Regions from separate parts of the Micromonospora sp. B9E7 genome, predicted to be linked through region 1. Evidence: riboswitches for the same ligand, from Rfam matches in the RefSeq annotation. Region 1 holds a riboswitch; the other holds the start of a gene.

Region 1 (4,421 bases):
GCCCGGTAGGCGGGGTTGAGGTCGGTGAGCATCCGCACCGCGACGGTGACCGTGCCGACCGGCCCCGGGCAGGTGTAGTCGATGGTCGCACCGGTCCTCGCCAGGGCCTTCAGCGGCGCGACAGCGCCGAGGCAGGGCCGCGCCCCGTCGGCCACGGTGATCTGCCTGAGCAGGTACGCGGGGAACTGCTCGGACGCCGCGATGACGGCGGGATCGGTCGTCCGGTAGTCGACCGCGCCGTCGAGCAGGACGCGGTCGGTCGGCAGCAGGCCGAGGGAGACTCCGAGCAGTGTCAGGTCGTCGGGGCCGCCGACCCGCCAGCGCACCCGCACGACGTCGGGCCGCTGCTCGTCGAGCGTGATGGACACGGTCTGCGGGTCACCGAACGGGTGCGCCGCCGCCGGGGACGGCAGCGCCAGGACGGCCGCCGCGACGGCGACGACCGTCAGCGGAGTCACCGTCACCGCGCTTCGTCGTCGACGTCGAAGCAGGGACAAGGAGAGCTCCAGGATTGTGCTGACACGATTCGCGACCACCCTGCTGACTGCCGGGAAACGCGCAGGTCCGGGCCGGTGTGTGGGACAAAACAGCGACATGAACAGTTCGTTGATCAATCCGTTGGCCGGTGCGGATGCGCGGGCGGTGCCACGGGCCGGACGTAGGACTCCCTGTTCATGACGCAGACAACTGGTATCCGTCCGACCTTCCGGCGCCTCGTGGCGTCGACCGCAGCAGCCCGGGATGCTCGTCCTCGTCGCCTGCTCGGCCCCGGCGACCCCGGACAGTTCAGCCGGCGGCGAGTTCGCCGAGCCCTCGACTGTCGGCGCGCCGACCGCCGAGCCGACGGCGGCGAGCGCGCTGCTCGACGCGGCTGGCTGGAAGCCGGGCGCGGGTTCCGCCATCCGCGACTACCAGCGGACCCAACGGGCCGGCGTCCTGGTCATCAGCCACGACCAGACCCTGCTGGACCGTTGGGCGGACCGGATCGTCGACCTGGACAGCAGGTCACCGGCGCGGACCTGACGACCCGGCCAACGCAGCGGACCGTTCCCCGCTCAGTCGGCGACGTCCACGATGACCTTGCCCTCGGCGGTGCCGTCGGCGACCAGCCGGTGGGCGTCCATGACCGTGTCGAGCGTGAACGTGCGTGGATCCAGTCGCGGGCGCAGGGCACCGGCATCGGCCAGCGTCGCGATCTCGCGCAGGATGTCGCCGTGGTGTTCGCGGCCCCGTCCGGTGAGCATCGGCAGCAAAGTGAACACGCCGGAGTAGGTCGCGCCACGGAACGACAGCGGGGCGAGCGAGTGCGACCCCCAGCCCAGCGCGCTGACGACGTGCCCGTGATAGGTGCGTACCGCCGCGAACGACGCGTCGAGCGTCGCGCCACCGACGTTGTCGACGACGATGTCGAACCCCTCGCCACCGGTGTGCCTCTCGACGTACTCCTCGACGCTGGTCGAGGTGTAGTCGATCGGCACGGCACCCAGGCTCTCGATCACCCGTACGCTCGCCGGGCCTCCCGTGGCGTACGCCTCGGCGCCCCTTGCCTGGGCGAGTTGCACACCCACGTGTCCGACACCGCCGGCACCGCCGTGCACCAGCACCTTCTGCCCGGCGCGGACCCCGGCGCGGTCGACCAGCCCTTCCCACGAGGTGACCGCCGCCAGGGGCAGTGCGGCGGCCTCTCGCATCGAGAGGCTGCTCGGCTTGCCGGCCAGCAACCGGGCGTCCACGGCGGCGTACTCGGCCAGCGACCCCTGCAGGTCGCCCACTCCCCCGCACAGCCCGTACACCTCGTCTCCCGGCGCGAACCCGGCCACCTCCGCGCCGACCGCGGCGACGACGCCGGCCAGGTCCAGTCCGAGCACCGCGGGCGGCTGGACGCGCGCGTGCGCGGCCTTTCCTGCCTGGATCTTCGTGTCGAGTGGATTGACCCCGCTGGCGATGACGCGCACCAGCACCTGCCCCGCCCCGGGAGCGGGTTGATCGACGTCCTCCACCATCAGTGGACTGTCGAACTCCCGCAGCACCGCAGCGCGCATGACGGTTCACACCCTCCGTGATCTAGACATCACCTGGACGCTATCCAATTGGGTTGCCGGCCGGGCGACATCCGGGTTGTCCTGCGTCCGCATCCGGCGCGCCCGGCCGGACGAGCGACGATCGCGGCGAGCCACCCGGGGAACGTCGCGACGGACAGCCCGAGCGGCTCTCAGCCGTCCTCGGCGCCGTCGAGCAGCGCCCGCCGCAGGGCCAACCGGTGTTCGCGGCGGATCTCCGCCTCCCGGTACCGACGCCGGTCCCCGTCGGTCTCCGGTAGCAGCGGCGGCACCGTACGAGGCTGGCCGTCGTCGTCGACGGCGACCATGACCAGGTGGGCGGTGGCCACGTCGGTGGGCGGCACCGCCCGGTCCCACCGGTCGGCGGTGACCTTGACCGCGACCTCCATCGAGCTGCGTCCGGCCCAGGTGATCCGGGCGTCGACGTGGACGACGTCGCCGACCCGTACCGCGCGCAGGAAGGCGGTCTCGTCGATCGCGGCGGTCACCGCCGGCCCGTCGGAGTGCCGGGCGGCGACCACACCGGCGACGGAGTCGATGAGGTTGAGGATCCGGCCGCCGTGCACCGTACCCATCAGGTTGGTGTGGTGCTGGTCCATGATCTGCGACAGGGTCAGGTGCGACGCCGACGGCGCGCGGCCGGCGATCGTGGCGGTGTCGTGCACAGCGGTAGTCCGTCCCTCGGGAAACCACACCACCGGAACGCGGACACGCTGACGAGGACGCGCCGACGTACGGCACGTCACCCGCTGAGCCCACCCGCGAGGCCGACGGCGGCGCACACGGTCGTGTGCGCAGCGCAGGCAGGTCTTCGGACTCGCGGGCCTGACCGGTCGTGCCGGTCTCCTACCGGCCGTCGCTTCCCAGGCCGACGGCCCAGTGCTGATGACGGCGTTCGTTCCCACTCACCGCTGCGGGGCAGTCCCGGACTTCCACCGGGTTCCCTCTTACGACGCCCTGCCGGTCACGACGGGGCGAACCAGCGCCGCCCGCAGCATAGCTGGCCAGGGAAGTCGCGGCACCGGGGGCACGGTGCGGAGACAGCGGCGCGGCATCGTCGGCTTTTGCCATGTGAGGAAAAAGATCGCCAGCTCTTGAAAAAAGCCTCACTCCGGTCAGGATATTCAGATGCGTCGTCTCCCTCAGACTCCGGGGCGGGTGCTCTCGGGCGTCCTCGCGCTCCTCCTCGCCTCGGCGGTCGCTCTCCTCGCGTCCGCCCAACCCGCCGCGGCTCACGGGACTCTCGCCATGTCCACGCCGGCGGGTGGCGCCACGGTGAGCGAGCCGTTGACGTCGGTGCAGCTCTTCTTCACCGAGAAGGCCGCGCCCAACGCGTTCTTCACGGTCACCGCTCCGGGCGGCGTCCGCGTCGACAACGGCTGGTCGTACGGGGAGCCGAAGCCGCTGGACCAGCCGGTACGGGAGTACTTCCTGGTCAACGGGCAGTTCGAGCCACGTGAGTACACCACCGGGTTCCCTGCGGCGGTGGCCGTCACCCACCTGCCGGCCAAGGGCCAGTACTCGGTGAGCTACCTGTCGGTCGCCTCGGACGGCGACACCGTGCGGGGCACGCTGACCTTCCGCTACAACGGGCGGGTGACGGCGGCACCCAAGGGGTGGAGCCCACCGACGACCCAGCCGGACCCGGCGTTGGTGGCCGCCAGCGAGCAGCACGGGTCGTCCGGGCAGGCGTCGGCGGTGCCGACCACCTCGGCGCAGCCGGTGACCCCGCCGTCCGGGGCCGCGGCGGCCCCGCCGACCGGGTCGACCGACGAGGGCGGCTCCGGAGCACCGGCCTGGGTCGGCTGGGCGGTGGCGGTCGCGGCGGCCGTGGCGGTGGCCGGATTCGTCGTCTGGCGTCGGCGGACGGGGTCCACCGGCCAACCCACCGGCCGGGGCCGCACCTCGCCGGCGACCTCCGGTCGACGCGGCGGCGGTGCCCGTACCACGAACAAGGCCGCCGCCGGCAAGACCAGCGGGGGCAGGGCCGTCGCGGGAAAGACGGCTGCGGGCAAGACCTCCGCGGGCAGTGCCGGCGTGGCGAGCGGCGTCGGTGCGCAGCCCACGGGCGGTAAGCGGCGACCCGTCACCGTGCCGGCGGCGCGCACGGGCACCGCGGTCGTCACGGCCCGCGCGGGCGTCGCGGCCGATCCGACGCCTACCGATCAGGAGGCGAAGGCCACCGCCACCGCTGACGACGAGTCGACTGTCGACCCCAGAGCACGGCCCGACACGGACCTCACCGCCGTGACACCCGGGTCGCGGCTGAGCAACGGCCACCTGGCGCTGCTCGTCGGCGGGCTGGTGATCGCGCTGCTTGCCGGGTTCGGGCTGGCCCGCATCGGCACCGGCGACCAGAGC
Region 2 (4,421 bases), on a different contig from region 1:
GGACGACGCCCTTCTCGGGCCCGAGCCACCGCAGTTGCGAGTCGGACGTGAGCAGGCGGTAGACCGCCCCCATGTCGGCGGCCATCGTCGCCACGTCCAGACCCACGAGGTTCTGTGCCTGGTGGACCGCTGCGGCGGCGACGATGTCGTTGCCCCGACCGATGGTGAAGGTCAGGCCGTGGCCCGCGAGCGGCGCGCCCACGCTGTCGGTGCCGTCGGTGTGCAGGACGACGTAGGCCGCCGAGTAGTCGCCGTCCTTGTTCATGGCGTCTGACCCGTCAGCGGTCAGGGAGGTGGGGAAGCGGACGTCCTCGACGGTGACAGCAGTGATCTGCGGCATGCGCTCCTCGCCCGGCTAGGCCAAAGATCAGATGATCATTTGGAGTATACGGAGGCTGAATCAGATGCGTCAACGACGTCGATCACCTAGTCGGCGCAGACATCCAATGTTTCGGGTCAGGAATGAACCGCTGGCGGCGGGGGTGTCAGAGGCGCAGCGGTCAGGGCCGGCATCGGCGGTCGGGTGGGGTTCTGAAGGTTGGATGTTCGCTTCGGGTGGGCAGATCGACGGCGAATTATGCGCAACATTCCTTACCTCTGTGGACTCTATACATCACACCTTTGTGGATCGCTGCCAGCGACTGCCCGCCCCGGACTGCCGGTGCCGGCGGCCGGTGGCACGACGAGGTCGCGAGAAGGGGGCGCGGCCGGGTGACGGTCGTCACCGCTCGGCCGTCGACACGCCGACACCGACATGTGGGGTGTGACAACCGCCGCGTCCCTATATATGGTGTCGAACGCAGCTGGTTCGGCCGCTCATCCGGCGCGGTCGAGGCAAGAGGGAACCCGGTGGAATTCCGGGACTGTCCCGCAGCGGTGAGTGGGAACGACAGCCGTCATCAGCACTGGGCCACCAAGCGGCCTGGGAAGCGACGGCCAGTAGGAGACCGGCCAGCCCGGTCGTGCCCACGAGTCCGAAGACCTGCCAGCGCGCCGCGTACCCGCACCCGGGTGGGCGGCGGTCCGAGGCCGCGTGGGACGGCTGACGCCACCTGACCCACGCCGGGCTGGCGTGGCGTCCGTCGGTGTCTGTCTCCTCGCGTCCGGACCACCAGGTCTCGAACTCCGAGGAGCGAGTGGTGACAGTCACCGAGGTAGTCCCGGCCAGCGCCGACGCCGCCCTGCGGCGGACGCCGATGCAGGTCCGCAAGCGCGACGGCGCCACCGAACCCGTGGACGTGAACAAGATCGTCCGGGCGGTCGAGCGGTGGGCCGACGACCTGACCGACGTCGACCCGATGCGCGTCGCCACCCGCACCATCAGCGGCCTGTACGACGGCGCGACGACTGCCGAACTGGACCGGCTGTCCATCCAGACGGCGGCCGAGATGATCGGTGAGGAGCCGCAGTACTCGCGCCTCGCCGCCCGGCTGTTGGCCGGCTACGTCGACAAGGAGGTGCGTCGGCAGGGCATCGCCTCGTTCAGCGCGGCGATCCGGGTCGGCCACGCCGAGGGCCTGATCGGAGACGACACCGCCGCGCTCGTCGCCGCACACGCCGACATGCTCGACGACGCTGTCGACCCGGACGGCGACCGGCGGTTCGAGTACTTCGGGCTACGCACGGTGTACGACAGGTACCTGCTGCGCCACCCCACCAGGCGGCTGGTGCTGGAGACCCCGCAGTACTGGCTGCTGCGGGTGTCCTGCGGCCTGTCCCGTACGCCGGACGAGGCGGTCGGCTTCTACCGGCTGATGTCCAGCCTGGCCTACCTGCCCAGCTCACCGACGTTGTTCAACTCCGGTACCCGGCACACCCAGATGTCCTCCTGCTACCTGGTCGACTCTCCGCTCGACGAGCTGGACTCGATCTACGCGCGGTACGCCCAGGTCGCCAACCTGTCCAAGTTCGCCGGCGGCATCGGCATCGCGTACTCCCGGGTCCGGTCCCGGGGCGCGTTGATCCGCGGCACCAACGGGCAGTCCAACGGGATCGTGCCGTGGCTGCGCACGCTGGACGCGAGCGTCGCCGCGGTCAACCAGGGTGGCCGGCGCAAGGGCGCGGCGTGCGTCTACCTGGAGCCGTGGCACCCGGACATCGAGGAGTTCCTGCAACTGCGGGACAACACCGGCGAGGACGCCCGGCGCACCCACAACCTGAACCTGGCCAACTGGGTTCCGGACGAGTTCATGCGCCGGGTCGAGGCCGACGAGATGTGGTCGCTGTTCGACCCGCACGAGGTGCCCGAACTGCCCGACCTGTGGGGGGAGCGGTTCGACGCCGCGTACCGCGAGGCCGAGGCGCAGGGCCGCTACGTGCGGCAGGTCCCGGCGCGGGAGCTGTACGGGAAGATGATGCGGACCCTGGCCCAGACCGGCAACGGGTGGATGACCTTCAAGGACGCGTCGAACCGGCTGTGCAACCAGACCGCCGAACCGGGCAACGTGGTGCACCTGTCCAACCTCTGCACCGAGATCGTCGAGGTGTCCAGCGACGCCGAGACGGCCGTGTGCAACCTCGGTTCGGTGAACCTCGCCGCCCACCTGGTCGACGGTGGCATCGACTGGGAGCGGCTGCGCGCCACGGTCCGTACCGCGGTGACCTTCCTCGACCGGGTCATCGACATCAACTACTACCCGACCACCCAGGCGGCGGCGAGCAACCCCCGCTGGCGGCCGGTCGGGCTCGGGCTGATGGGCCTGCAGGACGTCTTCTTCGCGCTGCGGCTGCCGTTCGACTCGCCGGCCGCCCGGGAGCTGTCCACCCGGGTCAGCGAGGAGTTGTACCTGACCGCGCTGGAGACCTCCACCGACCTGGCGCGACAGTTCGGCGCGCACCCGACGTACGCCCAGACCCGGGCCGCGCGGGGCCAGTTGCAGCCCGACCTGTGGGGTGTCGAGGGTACGCAGACCGCCCGGTGGGACGCGCTGCGGGAACGGGTCGCGGCGCACGGGCTGCGTAACTCGCTGCTGGTGGCCGTCGCCCCGACCGCGACCATCGCCTCGATCGCCGGGTGCTACGAGTGCATCGAGCCGCAGGTGTCGAACCTGTTCAAGCGCGAGACGCTGTCCGGGGAGTTCCTCCAGGTCAACACCGCCCTGGTCCGCGAGCTGAAGGCCCGTGGCCTGTGGACCGACCGGATCCGGTCGGCGATCAAGCGGGCCGAGGGGTCGGTGCAGGACATCGCCGAGCTGCCGGCCGGCGTCCGGGAGTTGTTCCGCACCGCGTGGGAGCTGCCGCAGCGGGCGCTGATCGACCTGGCCGCCGCCCGTGCCCCGTTCATCGACCAGTCCCAGTCGCTGAACCTGTTCCTGGCCGCGCCGACCATCGGCAAGCTCTCCTCGATGTACCTGTACGCCTGGAAGGCCGGGCTGAAGACCACCTACTACCTGCGCTCGCGTCCCGCGACCCGGATCCAGCAGGCCACCGTCAGCGCGGTCGCACCGGTCGCGCCCATCACCGTCGGCGCTGTCGACGCGGACGCGCTGGCCTGCTCGCTGGAGAACCCCGAGTCGTGCGAGGCCTGCCAGTGACCCCCGCCGACACCACGACCGACGCCGGCACCACCGACACCGGCACCACCGACACGAGGACCACGCACATGCTGCTCGACCCCGGGATGGACCTCACCCTCCGCCCGATGCGCTACCCGCACTTCTTCGACCGGTTCCGCGACGCCATCCGCAACACCTGGACCGTCGAGGAGGTCGACCTGCACGCCGACCTCACCGACCTGGACAAGCTGTCACCCGCCGAGCGGCATCTGGTCAGTCGCCTGGTGGCGTTCTTCGCCACCGGCGACACGATCGTCGCCAACAACCTGGTGCTCAACCTCTACCAGCACGTCAACAGCCCCGAGGGTCGCCTCTACCTGTCCCGGCAGCTGTTCGAGGAGGCCGTGCACGTCCAGTTCTATCTCAACCTGCTCGACACGTACGTGCCCGACGAGACCGAACGGTTCGCCGCCTTCGCCGCGATCGAGAACATCCCCTCGATCCGCCGCAAGGCTGAGTTCTGCTTCCGCTGGATCGACTCCCTGAACGACCTGCGGGAGCTGCGCTCGCGCGAGGACCGACGGAGGTTCCTGCTCAACCTGATCTGTTTCGCCGCCTGCATCGAGGGGCTGTTCTTCTACGGCGCGTTCGCGTACGTCTACTTCCTGCGCTCCCGTGGCCTGCTGCACGGCCTCGCCTCAGGCACCAACTGGGTGTTCCGCGACGAGTCCATGCACATGGCGTTCGCGTTCGACGTGGTGGACACCGTTCGCAACGAGGAGCCGGCCCTGTTCGACGACGACCTCGCCGACCAGGTGCGGCAGATGCTCACCGAGGCCGTGGAGTGTGAGGTGCAGTTCGCCGAGGACCTGTTGGGTCACGGCGTGCCCGGCCTGACGTTGGCCGACATGCGGGAGTACCTCCAGC

Evidence for each region. A riboswitch is a leader RNA that binds a small molecule or an ion and turns the genes downstream of it on or off. The one in region 1 is predicted to bind cobalamin.
Region 2: linked by a shared signal. The riboswitch ahead of ABGB10_RS08630 (ribonucleoside-diphosphate reductase subunit alpha) and the one ahead of ABGB10_RS02240 (acyl-CoA thioesterase) in region 1 are both predicted to bind cobalamin.

The regions. Positions count from the first base shown of each region.
Region 1 covers NZ_JBDPLX010000001.1:514,422-518,842, forward strand. Annotated here, with positions in the region: gene ABGB10_RS02225 (hypothetical protein) at 1-464, opposite strand, end outside; gene ABGB10_RS02230 (hypothetical protein) at 742-1,023, shown strand; gene ABGB10_RS02235 (zinc-dependent alcohol dehydrogenase family protein) at 1,056-2,042, opposite strand; gene ABGB10_RS02240 (acyl-CoA thioesterase) at 2,213-2,725, opposite strand; cobalamin riboswitch at 2,845-3,059, opposite strand; gene ABGB10_RS02245 (copper resistance protein CopC) at 3,189-4,421, shown strand, end outside.
Region 2 covers NZ_JBDPLX010000004.1:178,328-182,748, reverse strand. Annotated here, with positions in the region: gene ABGB10_RS08635 (enolase C-terminal domain-like protein) at 1-340, opposite strand, end outside; cobalamin riboswitch at 788-1,005, shown strand; gene ABGB10_RS08630 (ribonucleoside-diphosphate reductase subunit alpha) at 1,197-3,533, shown strand; gene ABGB10_RS08625 (ribonucleotide-diphosphate reductase subunit beta) at 3,602-4,421, shown strand, end outside.